Regions from separate parts of the Xanthomonas sp. NCPPB 901 genome, predicted to be linked through region 1. Evidence: predicted binding sites of a transcription regulator. Region 1 holds the regulator's gene; the other holds the start of a gene.
The links. The regulator FliA, encoded in region 1, starts transcription of late flagellar genes. The targets are predictions, from matches to a motif close to TAAAGTTTNNCNNNCNNNGGCCGATAA.

Region 1 (14,887 bases):
GAGCAGCACCGGGTGGCGGTGATCTCGGCGCCGCCTTTGGCACGCGCCTTGTATAGGGAAGGCCAACTCGGCAAGGAAATTCCCGTGAGACTGTATTCGGCGGTGGCGCAGGTCCTCTCGTACGTCTACCAGCTGCGCGCCTGGCGCAGCGGGCCGATGCCGCCGTTGCCGCCGCTGGAGGTGGATGAATTCGCCCCGGGGAGCCAGCCATGAGCCAGCCGGCCGCGCAGATGAACACGCGCAAAGTGATGGACATGATCAAGCACGGGCTGGGCGCCCCGGTGATCGTGCTGCTGATGCTGGCGATGGTGGTGGTGCCGCTGGCCGCCCCGGTGCTGGACGCTCTGTTCACCTTCAACATCGCCATCTCGCTGATGGTGCTGCTGGCGGTGGTGTACGTGAAGCGGCCGCTGGAGTTCAGCATCTTCCCGATCGTGCTGCTGATGACCACGATGCTGCGCCTGGCGCTGAACGTGGCCTCCACCCGCGTGATCCTGATCAACGGCCAGGACGGCCACGGCGCCGCCGGCAAGGTCATCGAGGCCTTCGGCGAATTCGTGATCGGCGGCAACTACGCGGTCGGCATCGTCGTGTTCGCGATCCTGACCATCATCAACTTCGTGGTCATCACCAAGGGCGCCGGGCGCGTGTCGGAAGTGACCGCGCGCTTCATCCTCGACGCCATGCCCGGCAAGCAGATGGCGATCGACGCCGACCTCAACGCCGGCCTGCTGACCCGCGAGGAAGCCAAGGCCCGCCGCGAGGAAGTGCGCGAGGAAGCGGACTTCTACGGCTCGATGGACGGCGCCAGCAAGTTCATCCGCGGCGACGCCATCGCCGGCATCCTGATCCTGTTCATCAACCTGATCGGCGGCATGGCGGTCGGCGTGCTACAACACGGCATGCCGTTCGCTCAGGCGGCCTCCACCTACACCCTGCTGTCGATCGGCGACGGCCTGGTCGCGCAGTTGCCGGCGCTGCTGGTGTCCTCGGCGGTGGCGATGCTGGTCACCCGCGCCTCGCGCTCGCAGGACATGGGCGCCTCGATGATGGGCCAGGTGTTCGGCCAGCATAAGGCGCTGGCGGTGGCCGCGGCGATCATGGGCCTGGTCGGCCTGATCCCGGGCATGCCCAACGTCGCTTTCTTGACGCTGGCGCTGATCCTGGGCCTACTGGCCTGGAAGATGTGGAAGCGCAGCCTGCAGCCGCCGCCGGCCGCCGCCGAAGCGGCGCCACAGGCCGCAGCCGCGGCCCAGGCCAACGCCGAACTGGGCTGGGACGAACTGCGCCCGATCGACCCGCTGGGCCTGGAAGTCGGCTACCGGCTGATCCCGCTGGTGGACAAGGCCCAGGGCGGCGAGCTGATGGCGCGGATCAAGGGCGTGCGCCGCAAGCTGACCCAGGACATCGGCTTCCTGGTGCCGCCGGTGCATATCCGCGACAACCTGGAACTGCCGGCCAACGCCTACCGCCTGCTGGTGCACGGAGTCCCCGTGGCCACCGCCGACATCCATCCGGACCGCGAACTGGCGCTGGACCCGGGCGGCGCCCTCGGCAAGATCGACGGCATTCCCGGCAAGGACCCGGCATTCGGCCTGGACGCGATCTGGATCCAGCCGCACCTGCGCGCCCAGGCCGAGACCATGGGCTACACCGTGGTCGACCCGGCCACGGTGATCGCCACCCACCTCTCGCACCTGATCCGCGAGCACGCCCCGGAACTGCTCGGCCACGAGGAAGTGCAGCAGCTGCTGGCCACCCTGGCCAAGAGCGCCCCCAAGCTGGTCGAGGACCTCACCCCCAAGGCGCTGCCGCTGTCGGTGGTGGTGCGCGTGCTGCAGAACCTGCTGATCGAGAAGATCCCGGTGCGGCAGCTGCGCAAGATCGTCGAAGCCCTGGTCGAACACGCCCCGCAGAGTCAGGAACCCGGCGCGCTCACCGCCGCGGTGCGCAACGCCCTGGGCCGTTTCATCGTCCAGGAGATCGCCGGCATGGCCCCGGAACTGCCGGTGTTCACCCTGGCCCCGCAATTGGAACGTGTCTTGCAAGACTCCACCCAGGGCAACGGCGCGGCGCTGGAACCCGGACTGGCCGAACGCTTGCACCAAAGTCTGGCGGACTGCGTGAGCAAGCAGGAAGCGCGCAACGAACCGGCCGTGGTGCTGGTGCCGGCGCAGGTCCGCGCCGCCCTCGCCCGCCTGGTCCGCCACAGCGTCCCCGCGCTGTCGGTCCTGTCCTACAGCGAAGTGCCGGAAGACAAGCGGCTGAAGCTGGTGGGCACGATCAGTTGAGATGACGGGAATCGGGAACAGGGAATGGGGAATCGTCCCCCTGTCCCGGAAGCGGAGAGAGCAATGAACACGATCACCACAACCCAGACACGGCACCGCGGCCCGCCACGTATCGGCACCGGCAGCGCGTCCATTCCCCATTCCCCGTTCTCCATTCCCGGCTTCCACCCATGAAGATCAAACGCTTTGTCGCCCCCGACATGCGCACCGCCTTCCGGATGGTGCGCGACGAGCACGGGCCGGATGCGGTGATCCTGTCCAACCGGCGCACCGACGAGGGCATCGAGATCGTCGCCGCCAGCAACTACGACGAAGCCCTGGTGCAGCGGGCGCTGGATGCGGTGCGCCCGGACGAGGCGCCGCGCGCCGCCGCGGCGGCGCAGGCCCCGGCCGCGGCCGCCCCGCGTGCCGCACGCGGCGACAGCGCCGCGGCCAGCCCGGCGATGGCGATGATGGCCGCGATCAGCGAACGCCGCGGCAATGCCGCGCCCGCCGCCGCCGCACGGCCGCTGACCCAGCCGGCGGCGCTGGCCGCCTCGGCCATGCCGGGCGCGGCCGCCCCGGCCGCCGCCGCGCGCCAGCCCGCGCCGGCCAAGGCTGCGGCTGCGGCTGCGGCTGCGGCTGCAGCTGCGGCGGTGGCGCCAGCGCCGGCCCGTGCCGAGTTCAGCATTCCCGAGGACGTGTTCCGCAACGCCCCGATCAGCGTACCCCTGCCCAGCCCGTTCGCCGCCACCCCGGCGCCGGCCGCCGAGGCCGCGCCGGCCTGGCGCGACGACGTCGCCGCGGTGGCGCTGACCCCGGTAAGCGCCCCGGCCGCGCCGATCGCGCCGGCGCCGGCCGCTGCCGGAATCCCGGCGGCCGCGGCACTGGCGGCGGTGCCGACCTTCCCCGCCCCGCAGAACGACGAACAATTGACGCAGCTGCGCGACGAACTGGCGCTGATGCGGCAGATGATCGAGCGCGAGATGAACCGCCTCACCGACGAGCGCCTGCGCGGCTCGCCGGTCCGCGCCCAGGCGCTGGAGCTGATGGACGACTACGGCTTCGACAGCGGCATCATCCGCGACGTGGTCATGCAGATCCCCGCCGACCTGGAGCTGCACCGCGGCCGCGGACTGATGCTGGGCCTGCTGTCCAAGCGCCTGCCGATCGCCGCGCTGGACCCGCTCGAGGAAGGCGGCGTGATCGCCCTGATCGGCCCGACCGGCGCCGGCAAGACCACTACCATCGCCAAGCTGGCCTCGCGCTTCCTGGAGCGCCATGCCGCCCGCGACGTGGCCCTGGTCACCACCGACACCATCCGCGTCGGCGGCCGCGAACAGTTGCACAGCTACGGCCGCCAGCTCGGCATCGCCGTGCACGAGGCCGACAGCGACGCCGCGCTGCAGCTGCTGCTGGAGCGCCTGGCCGACTACAAGCTGGTCCTGATCGACACCGCCGGCATGGGCCAGCGCGACCGCGCCCTGGCCGCGCAGCTGCACTGGCTGCGCGCCTCGCGGGTGGTCCGGTCCTTGCTGGTCCTCCCCGCCAACGCCCATTTCTCCGACCTGGACGAGGTGGTGCGCCGGTTCGCTGGCGCCGACCCGCAGGGGGTCATCCTGACCAAGCTGGACGAGACCGGGCGGTTCGGCAGTGCCTTGTCGGTGGTCGTGGACCACCGCCTCCCCATCACCTGGGTGACCGATGGACAGCGTGTGCCGGACGACCTGCACCGCGCCAACGCCGCCAGCCTGGTATTGCGCCTTGAAGATTTGCGGCGCGCTGCCGATAAGCCCTGTACTCCGGAGCAGACCCATGCCGTCGCGTGACTACGTCAATCTGACCAATGCCTTTCCCCTGTCGGCGACGCGCAACGAACCGCTGGGTCCGGTGCGGACCATCGCCGTGACCGGCGGCAAGGGCGGCGTGGGCAAGACCAACATCTCGGTCAACCTGTCCATGGCGCTGGCCGACATGGGCAAGCGCACCCTGCTGCTGGACGCCGACCTCGGCCTGGCCAACGTCGACGTGCTGCTGGGGCTGACCCCCAAGTTCACCGTGGCCGACCTGGTCGCCGGGCGCTGCACCCTGGAAGAGGTGCTGATCGACCTGCCCAACGGGCTGATGGTGGTGCCCGCCGCCTCCGGCCGCCGCTACATGGCCGAGCTGCCGCCGGCCCAGCACGTGGGCCTGGTCAACGTGTTCTCCGAGCTGCAGCGCGAGCTGGACGTGATGATCGTCGACACCGCCGCCGGCATCACCGACAGCGTGCTGACCTTCTGCCAGGCCGCGCAGGACGCGGTGGTGGTGGTCTGCGACGAGCCGGCCTCGATCACCGACGCCTACGCCCTGATCAAGGTCCTCTCGCGCGAGCGCGGCGTGGACCGGGTGCAGATCGTCGCCAACATGGTCCGCGACCTCAACGAAGGCCGCCTGCTGTACGACAAGCTCAGCCGGGTCTGCGAGAAGTTCCTCGGCGACGTGTCGCTGAACTACCTGGGCTGCGTGCCGCAGGACGACTGGCTGCGCCTGTCGGTGCAGCGCCAGCAGCCGGTGGTCAAGGCCTACCCGTCCAGCCCGTCGGCGCAGGCGATCGCCGAGATCGCCCGGCGCACCGCGCGCTGGCAGGCGCCGACCGCCCCGCGCGGCAACGTCGAGTTCTTCGTCGAACGCATCATCCAGCGCGGGGTGGCCGCATGAACGCCGCCGCCCACTACCGCGCCGTCCAGCGCAACAGCGCCAACGACTACATCGCCCAGCACTCGGACCTGGTCCGGCGCATCGCCCACCACCTGGCGGCGCGGCTGCCGGCCAGCGTCGAGATCGACGACCTGATCCAGGCCGGCATGATCGGCCTGATCGAGGCCTCGCGCAGCTACGACGCCGAACAGGGCGCCTCGTTCGAGACCTACGCCTCGATCCGCATCCGCGGCGCCATGATCGACGAGATCCGCCGCGGCGACTGGGTGCCGCGCTCGGTGCACCGCCGCGCCCGCGACGCCGCCTCGGCGATCCGCAAGATCGAACAGAGCACCGGCCGCGCCGCCGCCGCCAACGAAGTGGCCGCGGCGATGGACATGCCGCTTCCCGAATACCTGCGTTTGATGGAAGATGCCGCCCGCGGCCAGGTGCTGAGCCTGGAGTCGCGCATCGAGGACCATGGCGAACTGGATACCATCGCCAAGGGCGGACCCAATCCGCAGCAGATGCTCGAGCGCAGCGAATTCGGCCGCGAGCTGGGCAAGGCCATCGCGCAGTTGCCCGAACGCGAGCAGTTGGTGCTGTCGCTGTACTACGAGCAGGAATTGAACCTCAAGGAAATCGGCGCGGTGCTCGGGGTCAGCGAGTCGCGCGTGTGTCAGATCCATGGCCAGGCCACGGTACGGTTGCGCGGACGCCTGAAGGCGTTCGAGGTCGCCGATGCCGGTCTGGAAGACGAAGAATAGGAACCCTTAGGAGTCAGTGGTGAACAAGAACATGCGGATTTTGATCGTGGACGATTTCTCGACGATGCGACGCATCGTCAAGAATCTGCTCGGCGATCTGGGCTTCACCAACACCGCCGAGGCCGAAGACGGCAACAGCGCCCTGGTCGCGCTGCGCTCGGCGCCGTTCGAGTTCGTGGTCACCGACTGGAACATGCCGGGCATGACCGGCATCGACCTGCTGCGCAACATCCGCGCCGACGACAAGCTCAAGCACCTGCCGGTGCTGATGGTCACCGCCGAGGCCAAGCGCGAGCAGATCATCGAGGCCGCCCAGTGCGGCGTGAACGGCTACATCATCAAGCCGTTCACCGCGCAGACGCTGCAGGAGAAGCTGGGCAAGATCTTCGAACGCCTGGGAGCGACCGCCTAAATGGAAGCTACCGCCGAACGCACCGCCCTGATCGAACGCCTGCAAGGCGCGCTCGACGCGCTGGAAAACGGCGACGAGGCCGGCTGGCGCAGGGAGATCGACACCCTCGCCGCCTGGCGCACACGGCCGATGATGCAGGGCCTGAGCCGGCTTGCGCGCGATCTGGGGCAGGCGCTCGGCGAACTGCCGGTGGTGCCCAGCGAGGCCGGCGAACTGGACGATGCCTGCTCGCGCCTGGACCACGTGGTGGAGATGACCGAACAGGCCAGCCACCGCACCCTGGACCTGGCCGAGGAATGCCGTGCGCTGGCCGACCAGCTGGCCGCCGGCGGCCTCAGCGGCGACCAGGGCGAGATCCTCGACAAGATCCGCCACAACCTCACCGAAATGGCCCTGGCGCAGAGCTTCCAGGACCTGACCGGGCAGATCATCCGCCGCGTCGCCGGCATCGTGCGCCGCGTGCACGAGGGCTTCGGCGCGCTGGGTCTGCCGCCGAAGGAAGAACGCAAGGCCGACGGCACCCTGGCCGGCCCGGTCCTGCCCGGCCTGGATCGCCACGGCGTGTCGCAGCACGACGCCGACGACCTGCTGTCCGGACTGGGACTCTAGAGCGTGCCCGGGCGATTGGACTAGGCCACGCCGCACTCGGGTGCGCGCACGGCGAGAAAGAACGAGGGAATTTATGTCAACAGACGACCGCATGATGACGCAGGATCGCACGCACCCAAGCGCGGCCCTTCGGGTTGCCGTGTCCGCTCCCCAGGCGGCCGCGCACGGCTTGAACAGGCGGTCGGCCTGTCGCGGCGCCGCGCGCAGCCACCTGGCAACCGGACACGCCAACGTGGCCGATTGCAACCGCGCGGGCAGGCTCTAGCCATGAGCGCCGTACCCGACGACATCGCTGCCGACTTCATCATCGAGGCCCAGGAGATCCTGGACCGGCTCGGCGAGCAGTTGGTGTCGCTGGAGCAGGCGCCCGAGGACAGCGGCCAGCTCAACGCCGTGTTCCGCGGCTTCCACACGCTCAAGGGCGGCGCCGGCTTCCTGGCGATCACCGCCATGGTCGAGCTGTGCCACGCCGCGGAGGAAACCCTGGGCATGGCCCGTGCCGGCCAGGCCACCCTGCAGGCGCAGCACTTCGACGCCGCCCAGCAGTCGCTGGACTACCTGCAGTCGATGCTCGACGCGTTCGGCAACGGCCAGGAGCCGCCGCGCGCGCCGGCGGAACTGATCGCGCAGTTCGACGCGCACGGCACCGCCGCGCCGGCCCCGGCCAAGAGCGCCGCGCCGGCGCCGGCAGCAGCCCCGGCCACCGCCGCCGCGGGCGATGCGGACCTGATCAGCGACGACGAATTCGAGGCGCTGCTGGACCAGTTGCACGGCGATGCGCCGCCGGCGGCCACGCCGCAGGCGCTGCAGCCTGCGCCACGCGCGCCCAGCGCCGCGCCCAAGGCCGCGGCCGCCCCGGCCAAGGCCGCCGAGCCCGAGCAGACCGTGCGCGTGGACACCAAGCGCCTGGACGCGATCGTCAACCTGATCGGCGAACTGGTGCTCTCGCGCAACCGCCTCAAGACCCTGCGCGTGCGCCTGCGCGACGAGGAACTCGACCGTGCGGTCAGCAGCCTGGACATCGCCACCGCGCGCCTGCAGTCGGCGGTCATGCGCACGCGCATGCAGCCGGTCGGCAAGGTGTTCTCGCGCTTCCCCAAGGTGGCGCGCGACGTCGCCCGCTCGCTCAACAAGGAAGTGGAACTGGAACTGGTCGGCGCCGACACCGAACTGGACCGCAACCTGGTCGAAGCGCTGGCCGATCCGCTGGTGCACCTGGTGCGCAACGCGATCGACCACGGCATCGAGGCCCCGGCGCTGCGCGAGGCCACCGGCAAGCCGCGCGGCGGCCACGTGCGCCTGTCGGCGCAGCAGGAAGGCGACTACGTCAGCATCGAAGTGCAGGACGACGGCGCCGGCATCGACCCGGAACGGCTGCGCGCCAAGGCGCGCGAGAAGGGCCTGATCGACCCCGAGGCCGCCGCCCGCCTGAGCACCGAGGAATGCCTGCACCTGGTGTTCCTGCCCGGCTTCTCGACCAAGTCCGAAGTCACCGACATCTCCGGCCGCGGCGTCGGCATGGACGTGGTGCAGTCGCGCATCCGCGAACTCAGCGGGCAGATCCAGATCCAGTCGGAGCTGGGCCGCGGCAGCCGCTTCCTGATCCGCGTGCCGCTGACCCTGGCGATCCTGCCGACCCTGCTGGTACAGGCCGGCGACACCGTCTATGCGCTGCCGCTGGCGCGCGTGGTGGAAGTGCTGCATGCGCCGCGCCGCTCGCTGGGCTGGTTCGACGGCCGCGCCGTGCTCGACCGGCAGTCGCACACCCTGCCGCTGGTGGACCTGCGCCAGTGGCTCAACATCGACGCCCCGCAACTGCCGCTGCTCACCGTGGTGGTGCTGCAGGCCGGCGAATCGCGCATGGGCCTGGTCGTGGACCAGGTCCGCGGCCGCGAGGAAGTGGTGATCAAGCCGCTGCCGCGCTCGCTGCGCGGCCTGCCCGGCTACGCCGGCGCCACCCTGATCGGCGACGGCCGTCTGGCGTTGATTTTGGATGTGGATGGCTTGAAGGCCTGAGAGCCGGGAGTGGGGAATGGGGATTGGGGAATCGTAAGAGCAGGGTTCCTTGCGCCTTCTTGTCTTCTGCGGTGAAACCGGGAATGGGGAATGGGGATTCGGGAATCGCAAAAGCGGCCCCGTGCGCCTCGTTTTTCCCTGTGGGAGCGGCTTCGGCCGCGACGCGGTGAGGCTGGGATTCGGGAATGGGGATTCGGGAAGCGCAACAGCGGTTCCCCGCTGCTATCCCTTCCTTGTGGGAGCGACTTCAGTCGCGACGCGGTAAAGCCGGGCGTGGGGAATCTGCATTGGCGAAAGCGAATGCCCCTGGCCTCCTGTCTCTCGCCGACGCATGTCGCAGTGCGCGCCGGCGACACGCCGAGGTCCGCGCGTCGCGGCTGAAGCCGCTCCCACAACAGCCGACCCCAGATTTCCGTGCGGCTTGCCTTTGCGAATCCCCACTCCCGATTCCCCAATCCCGGCTGCAGCGAATCCCGAATCCCCACTCCCGGCCCCCTACCATCAAGTCCCAAGCCCCGTTGCCGATACCTCTTGCATGGACAAGCTCAGTCTCATTGGCCTGCTGTTGGCGATTCTGTCGCTGATCGGCGGCAGCATCCTCAAGGGCGCCGGCATGTCGGCGCTGTGGTCGCCGGCTGCGTTCGTGATCGTGATCGTCGGCACCGTGGCCGCGATCCTGGTGCATACCCCGCCGGCGGTGTTCCGCCGTGCGTTCCAGATCGCCAAGTGGATCCTGTGGCCGCCGCCGAGCGATCGCCAGGCGCTGCTCAAGCAGATCGTGGAATGGAGCAATATCGCCCGCCGCCAGGGCCTGCTCGGCCTGGAGAACCAGGTGCCGCAGCAGCAGGATCCGTTCGTGCGCAAGGGCCTGCAGATGCTGGTGGACGGCGTGGAACCGGAGGCCATCCGGCACATGCTGGAGATCGACCTGGAAGGCCAGGAACATTGCGACCTGGCCGCGGCCAAGGTGTTCGAGGGCATGGGCATCTACGCGCCCACCCTTGGCATCATCGGCGCGGTGCTGGGCCTGATCGCGGTGATGAAGAACCTGGCCGACCCGAGCAAGCTCGGCCACGGCATCGCCGCCGCCTTCACCGCCACCATCTACGGCATCGCCTCGGCCAACCTGCTGTTCCTGCCGATGGCCGCCAAGCTCAAGAGCGTGATCAAGCGCGGCTGCGGCGAGCGCGAAATGGTCATCGAAGGGTTGATCGCCATTGCCCAGGGCGAGAACCCGCGCAACATCGAATCGAAACTGGCCGGATTCTTGCATTGAGTTCCGAATGGCCCGCAAGCACGCCCACGACGAGCACGCCAACCACGAGGCATGGGCCATCCCCTATGCCGACCTGATGACGTTGCTGCTCGCCTTCTTCGTGGTGATGTACGCGTTGTCCACGGTCAACGAAGCCAAATACCGGGTCATGGCCGACGCGATGAGCGCCGCGTTCGGCGGCACCCCAACGACGCTGCGCCCGGTGCAGGTCGGCGACCATGCATTGCAGGGCCAGGGCGGCGAACGGCCGACCCCGATCAAGTCCAGCCCGGCGCTGACCCTGCCCGACCCCAACCGCCTGCCCTCGGGCACCGCGCAGCGCGGCGACGACCTGCGCGATGCGCAGCAGTTGCGCCGTGCGCAACGCCAGCTCGACAGCATCGCCGACCGCCTCGGCGCCGCGCTGGCGCCGCTGATCCAGAAGAAGCTGATCACCGTGCGCCGCGCCGGGCTGTGGATCGAAGTGGAGATCAACAGCGACATCCTGTTCGGCTCCGGCTCGGCCGCGCTGGACCAGAGCGCGCGCGCCACCCTGGCGGAACTGGCGCAGGTGCTGGCCGGCGTGCCCAACGGGGTGCGCGTGGAGGGCTACACCGACAACACCCCGATCGCCACCCAGCAGTTCCCGTCGAACTGGGAGCTGTCGGCGGCGCGCGCGGCCAGCGTGGTCCACCTGTTCGCCGACCAGGGCCTGCAGCCCTCGCGGCTGTCGATGATCGGCTACGGCCAGTTCCGCCCGCGCGCCAGCAACGACACGCCGGCCGGCCGCAACGCCAACCGCCGCGTGGTGCTGGTGATCCTGGCCGATTCCGGCGCCAGCGGCGATGCGACGCCGTCGGCCTCCGACCGTTTGAGCGCCGGCGCCGCGCCGGCCACCACCACACCCCCCGCCGCGGCGGCCGCCGGCAACGCCGGCGCGCCCCGCGCAGTACCTGCCATTGAAGGAGTCAACTGATGCGCATCTGGGCGATCGCCAACCAGAAAGGTGGCGTGGGCAAGACCACCACCACGCTGGCCCTGGGCCGTGGGCTGGCCATGCTCGGACACCGCGTGCTGATGCTCGATCTCGATCCGCACGCCTCGCTGACCCGGGCCTTCGACGTGCCGCAGGAACCGCAGCCGCCGGGCGTGCTGGACCTGTTCGCGACCCCGCCGGGCGAACTCGCCGCGCTGGCCCGCGACACCGCCGTCGAGCGCCTGAGCTTCGTCTGCGGGCAGACCGCGCTGGCCACGCTGGAACGGCGCAGCGCCAACCAGCCCGGCCTGGGCCTGGCGCTGCAGCAGGCGATGGCCCGCCACGCCGGCCAGCACGACTACATCCTGCTCGACTGCCCGCCGACCCTGGGCCTGCTGATGATCAACGCGCTGGCCGCGGCCGACCGCGTGGTCATCCCGACCCAGGCCGAGCCGCTGGCGCTGCACGGCCTGGCCAGCATGGTCCGTACCGTGGACATGGTCGAGCGCTCGCGGCGCCGTCCGCTGCCCGCCTCGATCCTGCCGACCCTGTTCGACAAGCGCACCCGCGCCGGCAACGAGACCCTGCGGCAGATGCAGGACAGCTACGCCGAGCGGGTCTGGGAAGACGCGATCCCGGTCGACACCAAGATCTGCAACGTCAAGGCGCTGACCGTGCCCGGCGTGCCGGGCGACTACCCCGGCCGCGGCCTGGCCGCCTACCGCCGCGCGTTGGAATGGCTGCTGGCCAGCGATGCGACACCGATGGAGCAAGCCGCATGAGCACCCCCGGCATCCTCGACGACTATCTGGAAGGCCTGCTCCACGACGTGATCGCCGAGGAGCAGAAGGCGCCGCCGCCGAGTCCCGCAGCGGTCGCGGTCGCCGACGCGCACGCGGACGCCGAGACCCCGGCGCCTGCCGCGGCCGCGCCGACCCCGGAGCAGATCGCCGCCGCGGTCCTGGCCGAGGCCGACGCCGATCCCGCGCTGGCCGGCATCATGTCGCAGCAGGCGCTGGCGCCCGCACCGGCCGGCCCGACGCCCGAACAGATCGCTGCCGCAGTCCTGGCCGAAGCCGACGCCGATCCGGCGCTGGCCGGCATCATGTCGCAGCAGGCGCTGGCGCCCGCACCGGCCGGCCCAACACCCGAACAGATCGCTGCCGCAGTCCTGGCCGAAGCCGATGCCGATCCCGCGCTGGCCGGCATCATGTCGCAGCAGGCGCTGGCGCCCGCGCCGACCGGCCCGACGCCCGAACAGATCGCTGCCGCAGTCCTGGCCGAAGCCGATGCCGATCCGGCCCTGGCCGGCATCATGTCGCAACAAGCCCTGGCGCCCGCGCCGACCGGCCCGACACCCGAGCAGATCGCTGCCGCGGTGCTGGCCGAAGCCGATTCGGATCCGGCCCTGGCCGGCATCATGTCGCAACACGCCCTGGCGCCTGCGCCGACCGGCCCGACACCCGAGCAGATCGCTGCCGCGGTGCTGGCCGAAGCCGATTCGGATCCGGCCCTGGCCGGGATCATGTCGCAGCAGGCGGCCGCGCCCGCCGCACTCACCCCGGCCCAACAGGCCGAGCGCCAGGCCGACCTGGACGCGGTCGCGGCGATGGAGCGGCAGCGCGTCACCGTGCCGCGCAACCTGGCCGCCGAAGACGATGCCGCCGCCGCGCGCGCGATCAAGCGCCCGCCGATGGCGGTGCCGCCGGAACGGCGCGCCGAAGCCAGCCGCGCCCAGGCCGCCGGCGCGAAGCTGCCGCCGAACCTGCAGTCCTTCATGGCGCCGAGCGTGCCACACGGCTCGGCCATCGCCCCCGACCGCCTGTCCGAGCGCCGCACCCGCTGGCTGCGCCTGCGCTGCGGCGAGCAGGCCTACGCGCTGGAACTGCTGAAGGTGCAGGAAGTGGTGCTGCCGGTGCCGCTGCTGGCGCTGCGCGGCACCCCGCCGGCCATGCTCGGCATCATGAACCTGCGCGGCCAGGTGGTACCGGTGCTCGACCTCGGCCTGCACCTGGGCGCGGCCCCGATCGAGATGGACATGCTGACCCGCGTGGTGGTGCTGGAGGAGAACGGCGAGACCCTGGGCCTGCGCGTGTCCGCGGTGGAAGACGTGGCCAGCCTCAGCGACCAGCAAATCGAGCCGCCGGACAACGCCCGCATCTGCCGCATTTCCAACCATCTGTTCCGCGGCGTGGCGCGGCTGGCGCAGCAGCCGATGATCCTGCTCGACGCCGAGCAACTGCTGCACTGACCCGGGGCTCGGCAGGCGGCAACTGCGAACGGTGCCGCACTTTACCAAGCGCCGCTAAAGCTTTTCAGGCCACGGCCGTTATCTGCCATAGAACCATTGGTGCGGAGCAATGATGAGCACAGTCCCCCTTGGCGAAGATCTCGGCATCGAGACCAGCGCCGACCTGAAACAACGCCTGACCGCGTTCCTTGCGTCGGACGACGTGCTGCGGCTGGACGCCGGCGAAGTCCGCCGCATCCACACCGCATCCGTACAGGTGCTGTGCGCGTTCGTCGATGCCCGTCGCAAGGACGGCAAGCGCACCGAATTCGAGGCCTGCAACGCGACCTTTCGCGACGCGGCCCGCCTGCTAGGGGTCAGCGAATCGCTGGGCCTTCCTGCAACCCCTGACAATCTGAAATCTGTGGAGAACGCGGCATGAGCGCACGTATCTTGGTAGTGGACGATTCGGCGTCGATGCGCCAGATGGTCTCCTTCGCCCTCACCTCGGCCGGCTTTGCCGTCGAAGAAGCCGAAGACGGCGCGGTCGCGCTGGGCCGCGCCAAGGGCCAGCGCTTCAATGCGGTGGTCACCGACGTCAACATGCCGAACATGGACGGCATCACCCTGATCCGCGAGCTGCGGCAGCTGCCGGACTACAAGTTCACCCCGATGCTGATGCTGACCACCGAGTCGGCGGCGGAGAAGAAGTCCGAGGGCAAGGCCGCCGGCGCCACCGGCTGGCTGGTCAAGCCGTTCAATCCTGAACAGCTGATCGCCACCGTCCAGAAAGTCCTGGGCTGATCCCTCTCCTCCTCCTTTTCCGGATTCCCGCCCCATGAGCATGGACCTGCAGCGTTTCCACGCCACCTTCTTCGAGGAAAGCCGCGAAGGACTGGACGCGATGGAAGCCGGATTGCTGTCGCTGGAAGAAGGCAATCGCGATCCCGAGACCATCAACTCGGTGTTTCGCGCCGCGCACTCGATCAAGGGCGGCGCCGCCACCTTCGGCTTCGAGGCGATGGCCGGCCTCACCCACGTGCTGGAAACGCTGCTCGACGAGCTGCGCGCCGGCAAGCGCGACGTCGAGGCGCACGCCATCGACGCCATCCTCGGCTCGGTGGACGTGCTGCGCGCCCTGCTGCGCGAAGCCGAACACGGCGTCCCGGCCGATCCGGCCGCGGTCAAGGCGGTGCACGAGCGCCTGCAGCACGCGCTGAACGGCGGCCCGGCCGCGCCGACCGCCGCCACTCCGGCGGCGAACCAGCCGGCCGAACCGGAAGCCTGGCAGATCGGCTTCACCCCCGCGCCGTCGCTGTTCATGAGCGGCAACGACCCGCTGCGCATCATCCGCGAACTGGAACACCTCGGCCCGCTGCAGGTCGCCTGCCGCAGCACCCGCCTGCCCGGCTTCGCCGAACTCGACCCGCTCGAGGCCTACCTGGCCTGGGACCTGGGCCTGGTCGGCAAGATCCCGCGCAGCGCGATCGAAGACACCTTCGCCTGGGTCATCGACGACTGCGAACTGGAGATCCGCCCGGTGCCGCCGCCGAGCCTGGCCACCGCGCCGGCGCCGGTGCTGACCGCGCCGCCGACCGCCGCCACCGCGGCGCCGGCCGCCGCCGTGGCCGCCAACGCGCCGGCCGGCAACGCCGCCGCCGCGCACGAAGCGG
Region 2 (14,887 bases), 490 kb from region 1:
CTCGAGGGCGTGGTGCGACCCCGAGGGAAATGCACAGGCGTGGCCGCGTTGCCGGACGCGGCCGCCGCCGGATCAGGCCGCGAGCGCCTCGTGCGCCGGCTCGACCTGTTGCAGCAGCGAGGGCACGTCCAGAATCAGGGCGACGCCGCCGCTGCCGAGAATGCTCGAGCCGCTGATGCCCTTGACCCCGGCGAACACCTTGGACAATGGCTTGATCACCGTCTGCCATTCGCCCAGCAGGGTGTCCACCACCAGGCCGAAGCGCTGCGCACCCTGGCGGATCACCACGATGCTCTCGCGCGCCGGGCGTTCGCCGGCGATGGCGAACAGCGAACGCAGGCGCACGTAGGGCAGGATGCCGCCGCGCAGGTCGATGTAGTCGCTCTGGTAGGTGGCCTCGAACTCCACGCATTCCTCGACCGCGTCCAGCGGCACCACGAACACCGATTTGCCGACGCCGACCTGGAAGCCGTTGATGATCGCCAGGGTCAGCGGCAAGCGCACCGAGATGGTGGTGCCCACGTCCTGCTGGCTGCTGATGTCGACGCTGCCGCTCAGCGCGGTGATGTTGCGCTTGACCACGTCCATGCCGACGCCGCGGCCGGACAGGTTGGTGACCTTCTCGGCGGTGGAGAAGCCCGGCTCGAAGATCAGCGCGAATACCTCGCGGTCGGAGAGCTGGCGGCCGGGCTCGATCAGCCCGCGCTCCAGTGCCTTGGCCAGGATCTTGTCGCGGTTGAGGCCGCCGCCGTCGTCGCTGATCTGGATGACGATGCTGCCGGAATCGTGGAAGGCGTTGAGCCGTACCGTGCCGCGTACCGGCTTGCCGCGCGCCTGGCGCACCTCGGCCGGTTCGATGCCGTGGTCCATGGCGTTGCGGACCAGGTGGGTCAGTGGATCGGCGATCTTCTCCACCACCGACTTGTCCAGCTCGGTGTCCTCGCCGTTGACCACCAGCGCGATGTCCTTGCCCAGCTCGCGGGCGACGTCGTGGACCACGCGGTGGAAGCGGTTGAAGGTGCCGCCGATCTTGACCATGCGCAGCTGCAGCGCGCTTTCGCGCACTTCCTCGACCAGCCCGGCGAGGATCGAGGTGGACTCCAGCAACTGCGCGTCGCCGGTGCGCTGCGCGTTGGCGCCGGTGCTGGCGACGGCGATGATCAGTTCGCCGACCAGGTCGATCATGCGGTCGAGCTTGTCGGCGTCCACGCGGATCGAGCCGCCTTCGCCGCGGGCGCCCGCTGCCTTGGCGTTGCCGGCGGCAACGCTGCTGGCGGCCGGTGCCGCCGCCGCGGGCGTGGCTGCCGGCGCCGCCGCGGTCTCGAACCCGGCGAAGTCGTCGGCGCTGGCCTGGCTGCCGGCCTCGGCCACCAGCAGCGGCAGCGCCAGGTTGGCGGCGTCGCCGTCCGGGTCCACCGCCAGCACCTGCAGGTCGCAGTCGTCGCGCACGAACTCGAAGATGTCCTCGATCGCGGCCTGCGAGGCGTCCGAGCGCAGCAGGATCTCGAAGCCCAGGTAGCAGGCTTCCGGATCCAGGTCCGGCAGTGCCGGCACGTCGTGGTGATGCGTCCGCACCGCCTCCAGCGTGCCGAGCCTGCCCAGGCAGCGGATCAGATGCAGCGGCGAATTGCCGAAGCGCAGCGCGTCGGCGAACGGCCGCAGCGCGATCCGCCAGTAGCCGGTCTGCGCCGGCGCCGCCGCGACGGCGGCCGCCACGGCGACGGGCGCCGCAGTCGGTTGCAGATAGGTCTGCAGGCGATCCAGCAGCGGCGCGCCGTCGGCGGCCAGGGCGGCCTCGTCGGCCTCGGCGCCGGCCGCCGCTTCCACCAGCGCGCGGATGTGGTCGCAGCAGGCCAGCATCAGCTGGATCAGTTCCGAATCCAGCGCGACCGCATGTTCGCGCACCAGGTCCAGCACGCTCTCCACCACATGGGTGAAGCCGACCAGTTGCGCCAGGTCGAACAGGCCGCCGGAGCCCTTGATGGTGTGGGCGGCGCGGAAGATCGCGTTGACCGCGTCCGGGCCGGCTTCGCCGCGCTCGGCTTCCAGCAGGTTGCGTTCCATGTCCTCGAGCAGATCGCGGCTCTCGGCGATGAAGGTCTTCAGCAGATGGTCGAGGTTCATGGCCATGGGTCGAGTCGGTGGAGAAGTCAGTGGACGCTGCCGCCGGCGGGCGCCAGCGTGTCGTACAGGCCAAGCACGGCGAGCGCCTCGGCGACCGGTGCGCTGCAGTTCTGCAGATGGAATGGCCGTCCCAGTGCGCGCAAGGCCACTTGCGTGGCGAGCAGCAGCTGCACACCGGTGGCGTCGATCTCGGTCACCTCGCGCAGCTGCAGGCACACCCCGCCCGGATGCTCCAGCGCCGGCAGCAGCAAGGGCTTGAGTTCGCTGGCGCGGCGGATGGTCATTTCGCCGTCCAGGTGCACCTGCAGCGGCGAATCGTCTGATGTGGAACCCATGCGTGTACTCCTTAGGCGGGGCGGCAGGGCGTGTGTGCTCGATGAGAATAAAAATCATCGAGGCGTCGCAACGTTCTCCGTGGGCTAGGTATCGGCGTGTGCGGCGGAATAATTAGCGTCCAAGACACTTTTTTTTCCGATCGCTGCAATCGATGTCATAGGGCAGCGTGTTTTGCGCCCCGCGGCGGTTTTCCGGCGCGATGTTGCGAGTGCGATAGTATTTTTATGAATTAAAAACGCCGCGCTGCCGACGCGTTTTCCAGGTGTGACTTTGTAACTTCACACACCTAAATCGTTTTGGTTTCGATCGATCAATACACGGGATTACGGCAGGCGCTGCGCTTGCGCAGGAGCGCGATCAATAAAACGCGGGTACATCCATGAAATCATGAGGCACGGGCCGACCGGCGCGACATCGGCGCGCCGGTGCTCCTGTTCGCGCAGCCTCAGCGCGGCGACAGCGCCGCGAGCAGGCCGCGCGCGGCATTGAAGCGATCGGCCGCCTCCGGCAGCGGCAGCTTGAGCTTCAGCTTGTCCGGGCCGTCCATCGTGTACAGCCTGGGCTGCTTCTGGATCATCTGGATGATGGTCATCGGGTCCACGTTGGGCTTGGCCTCGAACACCAGGCGCCCGCCATGCTCGCCCAGTTCCAGCTTGCGGATGCCCAGCGCGTTGGCCTGCAGCTTCAGTTCGGCGATCGCGAACAGGTGCTTCACCGGATCCGGCAGCAGGCCGAAGCGGTCGATCATCTCCACCTGCAGTTCGCGCAGGCCGTCGCTGTCGCGGGCGCTGGAGATGCGCTTGTACAGGGTCAGGCGGGTATGCACGTCGGGCAGGTAGTCGTCGGGGATCAGCGCCGGCACGTGCAGTTCCACCTCGGCACCGCGCGCTTCCTCGCCGGCGTCCAGGTCCGGCAGCTTGCCCTGGCGGATGCTGCGTACCGCGCGTTCCAGCAGTTCGGTGTACAGGCTGAAGCCGACTTCGGCCATCTGTCCGCTCTGGTCCTCGCCGAGCAGTTCGCCGGCGCCGCGGATCTCCAGGTCGTGGGTGGCCAGGGTGAAGCCGGCGCCCAGTTCGTCCATCGAGGCAATCGCGTCCAGGCGCTTCTGCGCGTCCGGGGTGATGCTGCGCCGGTCCGGCACCAGCAGGTAGGCGTAGGCGCGGTGGTGCGAGCGGCCGACGCGGCCGCGCAGCTGGTGCAGCTGCGCCAGGCCGAAGCGGTCGGCGCGGTTGATGACGATGGTGTTGGCGTTGGGGATGTCGATGCCCGATTCGATGATCGTGGTCGACAGCAGCACGTTGAAGCGCTGCTTCTGGAAATCCAGCATCACCTTTTCCAGCTCGCGCTCGGGCATCTGTCCGTGGGCGATGCCGATGCGCGCCTCCGGCACCAGCTCGCTCAGCTCGCGCTGCATGCGGCCGATGCTCTCCACGTCGTTGTGCAGGAAATACAGCTGGCCGCCGCGCGCCAGCTCGCGCTGGAAGGCTTCGCGCAGCAGCGCGTTGTCCCACTGGGTGACGAAGGTCTGCACCGCCAGCCGGTTCGGCGGCGGGGTGGCGATGATCGACAGGTCGCGCAGGCCGGCCATGGCCATGTTCAAGGTGCGCGGGATCGGCGTGGCGGTCAGCGTCAGCAGGTGCACGTTGGCGCGCAGCGCCTTCAGCGCTTCCTTCTGGCGCACGCCGAAGCGCTGCTCCTCGTCGACGATGACCAGGCCCAGGTCCTTGAACTTCACGTCCGGCTGCAGCAGGCGGTGGGTGCCGACGATCACGTCGATGCTGCCGGCGGCGACCTTCTCCAGCTCGGCCTTGATCTCCTTGCTGCTCTTGAAGCGCGACAGCACCTCGACCTTGAGCGGGTAGTCGGCGAAGCGGTCGCGGAAGTTGCGGTAATGCTGTTCGGCCAGCAGCGTGGTCGGCACCAGCACCGCCACCTGCTTGCCGGCGCTGGCCGCGGCGAAGGCCGCGCGCACCGCCACCTCGGTCTTGCCGAAGCCGACGTCGCCGCAGACCACGCGGTCCATCGGCTGGCTGCTGGCCAGATCGCGCAGGGTGGCGTCGATCGCCGCCAACTGGTCGGGGGTTTCCTCGAACGGGAAGCCGGCGGCGAACGGCTCGTACATCGCGCGGTCCACCTGCAGCGCGAGCCCGGCGCGGGCCTGGCGGCGCGCCTGGATTTCCAGCAGTTCCGCGGCCACGTCGCGCACCTTCTCGGCGGCCTTGCGCTTGGCCTTGGTCCACTGCTCGCCGCCCAGCGAATGCAGCGGCGCGGTCTCGGCCGAGGCGCCGGAGTAGCGGCTGATCAGGTGCAACTGCGCGACCGGCACGTACAGGCGGTCGCCCTTGGCGTATTCGATTTCCAGGAACTCGCCGGGCATGCCGCCGGCATCGAGCACGATCAGCCCGCGGTAGCGGCCGACGCCGTGGTCCTCGTGCACGATCGGCGCGCCCTCGGACAGTTCGCCCAGGTCGCGGATGATCGCTTCCGGTTCGCGCCCGACGCGGCGGCTGCGCCGCGGCTGGCTGGCGCGCTCGGGGAACAGCTGGCGCTCGGTCAGCACCGCGATGCGCGGCTCCTCCAGCGCGAAACCGTCGTCCAGCGGCGCCACCGCAATGGCGAACCGCGCAGCGATAAGCCCCTCTCCCCCCGGGAGAGGGGTTGGGGTGAGGGTCCGACCGCTAGTGGAGTTCGTCTGCGCAGCCGTGGAACTTGCCGAAGCACCCGCCTTCTTCACTCCAGCCCGCGTAAGCGCCGCCCCCTCTTCCGGCGCTTCGCGCCAGCGTCTCCCGCTGGGAGAAGGGAGGAAGGCCGCGAAATTCGGCAGCACCTCCGGCTTCAACTCCGCGGCGGCCAACACCTCCAGCAGCGCCTCGCGGCGGCCGGGCGAGTCGGCCGCGATCAGCACCCGGCCCGGGTAGTGGTCGAGGAAACTCTTCAGCGCCGCGGCCGGCGCGGCGTCCTTGGCCGCCACCGGCAACGGCGGCAGCGGTTGGTCGCCCAGCGCCTGCGCCTCGTCGATGCGCGGGTGGTCGGCGGCCCACACGTCGATGCGCGGCAGGCCGTTGAGGCGCTCGCGCAGCGCGTCCGGCGCCTGGTACAGCTCTTCCGGCGCCAGCAGCGGACGCTCCACGTCGTGGCGGCGTTGCTCGTAGCGGGCCTGGGTCTGCGTCCAGAACGCGTCGGCGGCGGCGCCCACGCCCGGTGCGATCAGCGGCAGCACGCGCTCGCCCAGGTAGTCGAACAGGGTTGCGGTGGTGTCGCGCGCACCGCTGCTGCCGCGCGCGTCCTGGAAGAACAGCGGCAGGTAGTACTCGATGCCCGACGGCGCCAGACCGGCCTTCAGATCCTGGTACAGCGCACTGCGCCGGGTGTCCACGTCGAAGCGCTCGCGCAGCGCGGTCAAGACCCGCTCCACGCTGACGTCGTCCATCGGCACTTCGCGCCCGGGCAGCATGTGCACCGCCTGCACATGGTCCAGCGAGCGTTGCGATTCGGGGTCGAAGGCGCGGATCGAGTCGATGTCCTCGTCCAGCAGCTCGATCCGCAGCGGCGCGTCGGTGCCCATCGGGTACACGTCGAGCAGGCCGCCGCGCACGGCGAAATCGCCCGGGTCCATCACCTGCGGCACGTTGCGGTAGCCGGCGCTTTCCAGCCGGCGCTTCTCCGCATCCAGGTCCAGGCGCTGGCCCACGTGCAGGTCGAAGCTGCCGCCGACGATGTAGCGCAATGGCGCCAACCGCTGCATCAGCGTCTGCACCGGCACCACCACGATGCCCTGGGTCAGCGTCGGCAGCCGGTGCAGCGCGGCCAGGCGCTGGCTGACGATGTCCGGGTGCGGACTGAACTGGTCGTAGGGCAGGGTTTCCCAATCCGGGAACGGCACCACCGGCAGGCTGGGATCGTCGCCGAGCAGGCTATGCAGGTCGGCTTCGAGCTGATGCGCGCTCTGGTTGTCGCGGGCCACCACCAGCAACGGTCCGCGATGCGCGGACGCGGCGCAGGCGATGTGCCAGGCCAATGCGGTGGAGGACGCGGGAGCGCGCCAGTGCGCGCGGAGCTGGCCGGACTTGGGCAGCGGCGGAACGGGGAAGGAATGGGGCGGCATGGACCAACTAGTTTAGCAAGGTCGGGACCGGGGACCCGGAAGCGCAGGAGCCAGGGGCGCCGACGGAGCTCTGGCTTTCCCGGGTCCCGGGCCCCGAGTTTTCAGTTGCCCAGTTCCAGCACCACCCGCACCAGGTCCGGATTGTCCGGGTGCGGCATGCGCTGGAAGCCCAGCGACTCGGCCAGCTGCAGCATCGGCACGTTGCGTTCGAGCACGTCGCCGTAGAGCCGGTCCAGGTACTTGCGGCGCGCCCACTTGACCAGCTTGCGCATCAGTTGCCGGCCCAGGCCCTGGCCGGAGACGAAGCTGCTGACCAGGATCGCGTACTGCGCCTCGCGGGTGCCCGGGGTGATCGCCGCGCGCGCCACCGCGCCGACCACGGCCTCGCCCGGCGGCAGCGGTTCGGCCGCGACCAGGATCAGCTCCGACTTCGGATTGGGATGGGTGAGGCGTTGCGCCATTTCCTCGGTCAGCTCCTGCATCGAATGCAGGAAGCGCTCGCGGATCTCGGTCGGCCCGAGCAGGCCGAACGCGCCCTGCAGCGGCGCGCTGTCTTCCGGCCGGATCGGCCGGATCAGCAATTCGCGCCCACTGGGCAGGGTGAAGGTTTCATGCCACGGAGGCATGCGGTTGCGGGTAGCCATGGCCGTATGATCCTGGACGAAGCCTGGATTCTCGCATTACCCGACGCCCGCGCCCGTGAACGCAGCGTCCTGCGCATGTGCTGGTGCGGCGGTCTGGCGACAGTGGCGCTTCGTCCAAGGAAATGGGCGACGGTGACGACTTCGCATGCCGTCGCGTGTCCGCGGCGATCGGGCTCGGCCTGGCGGTATTGCTGGCGGTGTGCTGCTGGGGGCGCGCCTCGGCAACTCACCCCTCGCGCTTGAGCCATTCCAGGCGCGTGCTGGCGCCGCCTTCGCCCAGGTGTGCCTTCAGCGGCGGCAGCGCTTGCGCCAGCGTCTGCTCGAACTGCCAGGGCGGATTGAGCAGCAGCATGCCGCTGCCGTTGAGTCGCAGCGGCGAGTCGTCCGGACGCACCTGCAGTTCGGCGACCAGTGCCGACGCCACCGGCAGGGCCGCGGCCTTGCGGAAGAACGGCTGCAGGCTGCGGCGCTGCTTGATCGGGTACCACACCGCGCATACCGCCTGCGGCCAGCGCCCCAGGGTCTCGCGCAGCGCGGCCACGATCAGCGGATATTCGGCGTCCTGCGCCTCGTAGGGCGGGTCGATCAGCACCAGCCCGCGGCCGATCCGGTTGGCCCCGGATTTCGGCGGCAGGAACGCCTTGATCGCCGCATAGCCATCGCCGGCGTGCACCTGCACGCGGCGGTCGTGGGCGAACAGTGCCTTCAGTTCCGCGGCTTCCTCGGCCTGCAGCTCGCAGGCGGCGAGCCGGTCCTGCGCGCGCATGGCCTGCGCCACCAGCAGCGGCGAGCCCGGATACGCGACCAGGGCGCCTACCGGATTGTCGGCCTGCACCGCGCGCAGGTAGCGTTCCACCACCTCCGGCAGGGTTGGCTGGCCCATCAGTCGCAGCACGCCGGCGGCGGCCTCGCCGGTCTTGCGCGCCTCGTTGGCGGCGAACAGGTAGCGGCCACGCCCGGCGTGGGTGTCGAGCACGAAGAACGGGCTGTCCTTGCGCTTGAACGCATCGAGCAGCGCCAACAGCACGATGTGCTTGAGGACGTCGGCATGGTTGCCGGCGTGGAAGGCGTGGCGGTAATTCATCCGCGCAGTGTACGGGGCGCCACGCCAGCCGGCCATGCTTGGCGGCGATGCCGGCCCGGGGCCGGTTCGCGGGCACGGTACACTAGCCCGGCGACCGCCGCTGGCGGCCGCGCGGTGCCTCCCGGGCATGGTGGGGAGGTGCGGACGATGGGCCTGTGCATCCGGGCGCAGGCGTCGTCGCAGCGTTCGGGTGCGCAGTGCCAGTGCCGCGTGGGGCGGCCGGCGAGTGCCACGGTTTGCATGTCCATGTCTTCTTCCCTGTTGTTCGGTGTGCTGGCGCTGTCGTTTGCCGCATTCGGCGCCTCCCGTTCCGAGGCGTCCACTCCCCGCGCGGCGCAAGCCGCGGCGTTCGATGCACTGATCGAGGACGTCGGTGCGCACGGCAAGGACATGGCCGCCGACGAGCAGGCCTACCGCGTCGCGCACGCGCGCCTGCAGGCATTGCTGCCCGCCGACGACCCGGTGCGGCGCGCGCGCCTGGACGCCTTCGACTGCCAGCATTTTCCGCAGGGGCCGGCCGCGGCGGTGGAGCAGGCGCGGCGCGGCGAGCGCGGCGCGGTCGCGCGCGCGCATGTGCAGGTACGCCTGGAGTACCTGTTGTGCGAGACCTACGCGTTGTACAACGACGGGCAGCGTCCGGCCTATCTGCGGCCCGCCACCACGATCCTGGCGTTGACCAGCGCGCAGCGGTTCCCGCGCCTGCGCGCGGCGGCCTTGCGCATGCGCGCCTTCGCCGAGCGCGATGCCGGCCATTACGCGCAGTCGCTGCGCACGTTGCAGGAACTGCGCCGGCTCGACGCGCAGCGCGATGGCGGCTGGGTAGCGCTGCTGACCCTGATCGGCGTCGCCGACGCCTACCTGGACATGGGCCTGCCGGACCTGTCGCACGAGGTCGTCGCCGAGGTCCTGCAGCGGGCCAGGCACGGCGATGGCGGCTACATGCAGGCGCTGGCGGTGGAGCGCGAAGGCGCCATCGCCGAGCAGCGCGGCGACCTGCCGGCGGCGCTGGCCGCCTACCTGCGCGCGGCGGAGCTGCATGGCCGGCATCCGCAGGAGGGCTCGCAGGCGTCGTTGCTGCTGCGTGCGGCCCGGGTCAACGCCTTGCTGGGCCAGCTGCCGCAGGCGCGAGCGCAGCGGCAGCAGGCCGAGGCGCAACTGGTCGCGATGGGCGCCACGCGGCTGATGCGCGCGCGGCGCGACTACGTGGATGCGCTGATCGCCGCGCGCAGCGGCGACGCGCGAACCGCCCTGGCGCTGGCCGCGCAGGCCGAGCAGGGCTACCGCGCCAACGGCGACCTGCGCAGCCTCAGCGACGTGCTGGACCTGAAGGCCACCGCGCTGCGCGCGCTCGGTGCATGGCGGCAGGCGCTGGATGCGCGCGAGGCGCAGATGCGCGTGCAGCAGGAACTGGATACGCGCATGCAGCGCGAGCAATCGCAGTTCCTGATCGCCGAGTCGGAAAGCCGCGAGCGCGACCTGGCGGCACTGCAACTGGCGCAGAAGGCCGAAACCCAGCGCAACCAGCTGCGCGCGATGGAGCGCGAGGCGACCCTGCGCCGCGCGCTGCTGGGGGTGTTGCTGCTGTTGCTGGCGGTGCTCGGCGGCGTGCTGTTCCTGACCCTCGGGCGCCTGCGTGGCGCCCGCCGCGAAGCGCGCATCGACAGCCTCACCGGCGTGGCGTCGCGGCGCCAGGTCCTGGGCGAACTGGACGCCGCGCTGGCGGCGCTGCCGCGCGGCGGCCGCATGCCGCTGTCGGTGCTGGCGCTGGACGTGGACCACTTCAAGCGCATCAACGACGAGCACGGCCATGCGGCGGGCGACCAGGTGCTGCGGCTGGTCGCCACGACCCTGCGCCAGAGCCTGCGCAGGAGCGACAGCTTCGGCCGCACCGGCGGCGAGGAGTTCCTGGCCTTGCTGCCGGGCGTGGCCCGCGCCGAGGCGCAGGAGCTGGCCGGGCTGCTGCGCGAGGTGCTGGAACGGCAGTCGTTCGATGCGATCGTGCCGGGCCTGCGCCTGACCGTCAGCATCGGCCTCGCCGAGGCCGGCGCCGGCGAGAGCAGCCAGGCACTGCTGGCGCGCGCCGATGCCGCGCTGTACCGGGCCAAGCACGGCGGCCGCAATCGGGTGGAGCTGGCGACGCCGCCGGACGCGGCGGGCACGCGCGGCGGCCGCGGCGCCTGACGCGCCGGGTCCACTTGCGCCAGGCACGTGGCCGCGACGGGCGGGTCCGGTCGCCGACGTCAGATTCGCTTAAGAACCGTCGATCACCCTGCCGCATGGCGCCGCCCTGGCGGGTGCGGACTGCCGATGCCGGCCTGGTACGGCGCGGTTCCTGCACGCCCTTCATCCCCGCCCGGCGACGGCACGCAAGGTCGCGTCGTCGGCCACTCCACGCCTCTTTCGCTATGGTGACCCCATGCGCATCCTCCTGGTAGAAGACGATCTCTCGCTCGGCGACACCCTGCGTGCATGGCTGAAGCTCGATGGCTACACCGTGGACTGGCTGACCCGCGGCGACGAGGCGCGCGCCGCGCTGCGGGCGCAGCCCTACCAGTGCGTGCTGCTGGATCGCGGCCTGCCCGGGGTCGAGGGCGATGCCGTGCTGCGCGCGCTGCGTGCCGCGCGGGTGAGGACGCCGGTGCTGCTGATCACCGCGCGCGATGCGCTGGAGGATCGCGTGCAGGGCTTGGACCTGGGGGCCGACGATTACCTGGTCAAGCCGTTCGACCTGGAGGAGCTGTCGGCGCGGGTGCGCGCGGCGTTGCGCCGCGGCAGCGGCGGTGATCCGTGCGTGCTGCTGCGCCACGGCGCGGTGACGCTGGATCCGGTGGCCAAGCGTGTCACCCGCGATGGCGAGGTGGTGGCGCTGACCGCGCGCGAGTATGCGCTCCTGCATGCGCTGCTGGCGCGCAAGGGCCACATCGTCGCGCGCGGCGAGCTTGAGGATGCGCTGTACGGCTGGGGCGAGGAGGTGGAAAGCAACGCGATCGAGGTGCATATCTCGCACTTGCGCAAGAAGCTCGGCAGCACGCTGATCGCCACTGTCCGGCGCCAGGGCTATTGCCTGGGAGGATCGGCGTGATCCGTTGGTGGCGCGGCCGGGGCCGCGCCAACGCCGCCGCCGCCGCTGATCGGCGCTACTCGCTGCGCCGGCGCTTGATCGCCACCACGCTGGGTTCCAGCGTCGCGTGCTGGCTGGTCAGCCTGGCGATCATCGTCGGCGTGGCCTGGAACGAGACCAGCGACGTGTTCGACGATGCCCTGGAGGAAAGCGCGCGCCTGCTCGCCGCGTTCGGCCCCGGACTGCTGCAGGGGGCTGCGCAGGACGACGACGCTGCGGCGTCGCCGATCGGCGGGGGGCGGCTGTACTACCAGATCGTCGATCGCCACGGCACGGTCCTGCGACGTTCGCAGGAGGTGCCGTCGCGGCCGTTCGTGGCGCCGCACCAGGTGCACGGCGAGGACGCCACGCGCACCGTGCTGCACGTGCAGCGGCTGTGGCGCGTATACGTGCTGCATGCGCCCCGGCAGGACGTGTACGTGCAGGTCGCGCAGCCGCTGGAGGAGCGCAGCGAGTTGCTGGAGGACATGGCCGAGAACCTGGTCTGGCCGGCGCTGGCCTTGCTGGCGTTGCTGGCCGCGCTCAACGGGTGGGTCATCCGCCGGCAGCTGCAGCCGCTGGACCGGCTGATGCGGGAGATCGGCCGGCAGTCGCCGCAGGCGCTGGGGACGGTGTCGGCGCACGGGCAGCCCGACGAGGTGCGTCCGATCGTGGACGCGCTCAACGGCGTGCTGGCGCGGCTCGGCGAGGCGTTGCAGTCCGAGCGTCGCTTCACCGCCGACGCCGCGCACGAGCTGCGTACGCCGTTGTCGGCACTGCGCATGAAGATCCAGTTGATCCAGCGCACCCTCGGCGACGCGCCGGACCCGGCGCAAGCGCAGCCCCTGGCGATGCTGCGCGCCGACGTGGACCGGGCTACCGCGCTGGTGGAGAACCTGCTGATGCTGGCGCGACTGGAACCGCGCCAAGCCGGCAGCCTGGCATGCGAGACGGTGGCATTGGCGCCGTTGCTCGAGACCCTGCTGGCCGAACTGGCGCCGGCGGCCGCGGCCAAGGGCATGCGCCTGGAGGTGGCGCTGGCCGTCGACAGCGTGTGGGCGCATGGCGAACTGTTGCGCAGCGCGCTGCGCAATCTGCTCGACAACGCGGTGCGCTACGGCCGCCAGGGTGGGCAGGTGCACATCGACGCCGGCGCGCTGCGCGATGCCGCCGGCACGGTCACGGCCGTGCGCCTGGTCGTGCGCGACGACGGGCCCGGCGTCGCCCCGGCCGATCTGGCGCGCATCACCCAGCGCTTCTTCCGGGTCCTGGGTACCGCCACGCAGGGCAGCGGACTGGGCCTGTCGCTGGTCGAACGCATCGTCGCCCTGCATGGCGGGACCCTGCGGTTCGCATCGGGCGAGGGCGCCGGCATGACGGTGGCAGCGACCTTGCCGCAGGGCAGGGCGGCCTGACCTGCGTCGGCAGCGGCCGGCATCAGATTCGCTTCAGCTTCGCGTGGTCCCATGGCCTCCGTGGCGATTGGCCATGATCTTTCAGTGGAGTCCCCCATGCGCAAGCCCATCCTGCCTGCACGCGTCCTTGCCGTCCTCGCCGTCCTTGTCGCGCTGCCCGCCGGCCAGGCCATGGCCCAGTACACCGGCCCCAGCAGCGTGCAGCTGACCACGGTCAAGCAGTTGCTCGATCAGGGCAAGGACGACCAGCAGGTCGTGCTGCGCGGGCGCATCGTCTCGCACGACGGCGGCGACCGCTATACCTTCCGCGACGCCACCGGCAGCATCAAGGTCGAGATCGACGCGCATCGCCTGCCTGCCGGGCGCCCGTTCGACGACAAGGTCCAGGTCGAGCTGCTGGGCGAACTCGACAAGGACCTGCGTTCGCTCGAAGTCGACGTGGACGAAGTGCGCTTCCTGCGCTGAGCCGTCGCGGCCCGCCGCACGCGCCGGGCCCCGCTGCGCAGCGGGGGGCGCTGCGGCTATGCTGCGCGGCATGTCCACGCCCGCCGCCGCCTGTGTCCTCGTGGTCGAGGACGAACCCGCCATCGCCGACACCGTGCTGTACGCGTTGCGCAGCGAGGGCTACCAAGTGCGCCACTGCCAGCTCGGGCGCGAGGCCCTGGCGCAGTTGCGCGAGGGCGGCATCGACGTGGTGGTGCTGGACGTGGGCCTGCCGGACCTGAGCGGGTTCGAGGTCTGCCGCACGCTGCGCGGTTTCAGCCAGGTGCCGGTGCTGTTCCTGACCGCACGCAACGACGAGATCGACCGCGTGCTCGGCCTGGAGCTGGGCGCCGACGACTACGTGGCCAAGCCGTTCTCGCCGCGCGAACTGGTCGCGCGGGTGCGCGCAAGGCTGCGGCGCCCGGCGGCGGTCGTCGGCGATGCCGAGGCCGGCTGGCAGCAGCATGGCGATTTCGCCATCGACCGCGACGGCCGCCGCATCCGCTGGCGCGGCGCACCGCTGGACCTGACCCGCTACGAGTACGCGCTGCTGGCGGCGTTGCTGCAGCGGCCCGGCGCCATCCTCAGCCGCGCGCAACTGATGGACCGCGGCTGGGACAGCAGCGCCGACAGCGCCGACCGGACCGTCGACACCCATATCAAGACCCTGCGCGCCAAGCTGCGCGCGGCTGGCGCCGCGCGCGACCCGATCCGCACCCACCGCGGGCTCGGCTACGCGCTGGAGGCCTGAGGTGCGGCTGGGGCTGAAGCTGTTCCTGGGGTTCTTCCTGATCGTCGGCGTGGCCGCGTTCTTCGTGATGCGGGTGTTCGTCAATGAGGTCAAGCCGGGGGTGCGCCAGGCGATGGAGTCGACCCTGGTGGACGCGGCCAACGTGCTGGCGCAGATGGCCGCGCAGGATCTCAAGGACGGGCGCATCGGCAGCGGCGGTTTCGCCCGCGACCTGGCCGCCGCGCAACGGCGCGATCCGCGCGCGATGGTCTGGCGCTTCCCCAAGCACAGCGTCGACTACCGCGTGACCATCACCGATGCGGCGGGCATCGTGGTGTTCGACTCGCGCGGGCAGGACATCGGCCGCGACAACGCGCGCTGGAACGACGTGTACCGCACCCTGCGCGGCGAGTACGGCGCCCGCTCCAGCCCCGAGGCCGACGGCGACCCCAACCACACGGTGATGCACGTGGCCGCGCCGGTCTACGACCCGGCCGACCCGCGGCGGTTGATCGGCGTGCTGACCCTGTCCCAGCCCAACCGCAGCATCGAACCCTTCATCGTCGCCAGCCAGCGTAGCATCCTGTTGCGCGGCGCCTGGCTGATCGGCATCTCCGCGTTGATCGGGATCCTGATGACCTGGGGCCTGCTGCGCGGGATCGGCCGGCTCAACCGCTACGCGCAAGCGGTCAGCGCCGGCGCGCCGGTGCCACCGCCGCCGCCGCGCCGCGACGAGATCGGCGATCTCGGCCGCGCGCTGGAAACCATGCGCCGCAAGCTCGAGGGCAAGCAGTACGTCGAGCAGTACGTGCAGTCGCTGACCCACGAGATGAAGAGTCCGCTGGCGGCGATCCGCGGCGCCGCGG

Region 2: a site for FliA is predicted at 2,548-2,574, ahead of AC1PME_RS13055 (STAS domain-containing protein). Genes of this name have one in related genera too.

Annotation. Positions count from the first base shown of each region.
Region 1 is NZ_CM161511.1:2,605,005-2,619,891, forward strand. It holds gene flhB (flagellar biosynthesis protein FlhB) at 1-213, shown strand, start outside; gene flhA (flagellar biosynthesis protein FlhA) at 231-2,291, shown strand; gene flhF (flagellar biosynthesis GTPase FlhF) at 2,462-4,099, shown strand; gene AC1PME_RS10935 (MinD/ParA family ATP-binding protein) at 4,086-4,970, shown strand; gene AC1PME_RS10940 (RNA polymerase sigma factor FliA) at 4,967-5,716, shown strand; gene cheY (chemotaxis response regulator CheY) at 5,736-6,128, shown strand; gene AC1PME_RS10950 (protein phosphatase CheZ) at 6,129-6,737, shown strand; gene AC1PME_RS10955 (chemotaxis protein CheA) at 7,005-8,753, shown strand; gene AC1PME_RS10960 (flagellar motor protein) at 9,289-10,029, shown strand; gene motD (flagellar motor protein MotD) at 10,037-10,984, shown strand; gene AC1PME_RS10970 (ParA family protein) at 10,984-11,766, shown strand; gene AC1PME_RS10975 (chemotaxis protein CheW) at 11,763-13,235, shown strand; gene AC1PME_RS10980 (STAS domain-containing protein) at 13,348-13,656, shown strand; gene AC1PME_RS10985 (response regulator) at 13,653-14,018, shown strand; gene AC1PME_RS10990 (chemotaxis protein CheA) at 14,053-14,887, shown strand, end outside.
Region 2 is NZ_CM161511.1:3,097,312-3,112,198, reverse strand. It holds gene AC1PME_RS13060 (chemotaxis protein CheA) at 73-2,124, opposite strand; gene AC1PME_RS13055 (STAS domain-containing protein) at 2,151-2,459, opposite strand; gene mfd (transcription-repair coupling factor) at 2,906-6,565, opposite strand; gene AC1PME_RS13045 (GNAT family N-acetyltransferase) at 6,667-7,209, opposite strand; gene AC1PME_RS13040 (23S rRNA (adenine(2030)-N(6))-methyltransferase RlmJ) at 7,436-8,293, opposite strand; gene AC1PME_RS13035 (diguanylate cyclase) at 8,540-10,474, shown strand; gene AC1PME_RS13030 (response regulator transcription factor) at 10,710-11,375, shown strand; gene AC1PME_RS13025 (ATP-binding protein) at 11,372-12,808, shown strand; gene AC1PME_RS13020 (YgiW/YdeI family stress tolerance OB fold protein) at 12,905-13,273, shown strand; gene creB (two-component system response regulator CreB) at 13,332-14,042, shown strand; gene creC (two-component system sensor histidine kinase CreC) at 14,044-14,887, shown strand, end outside.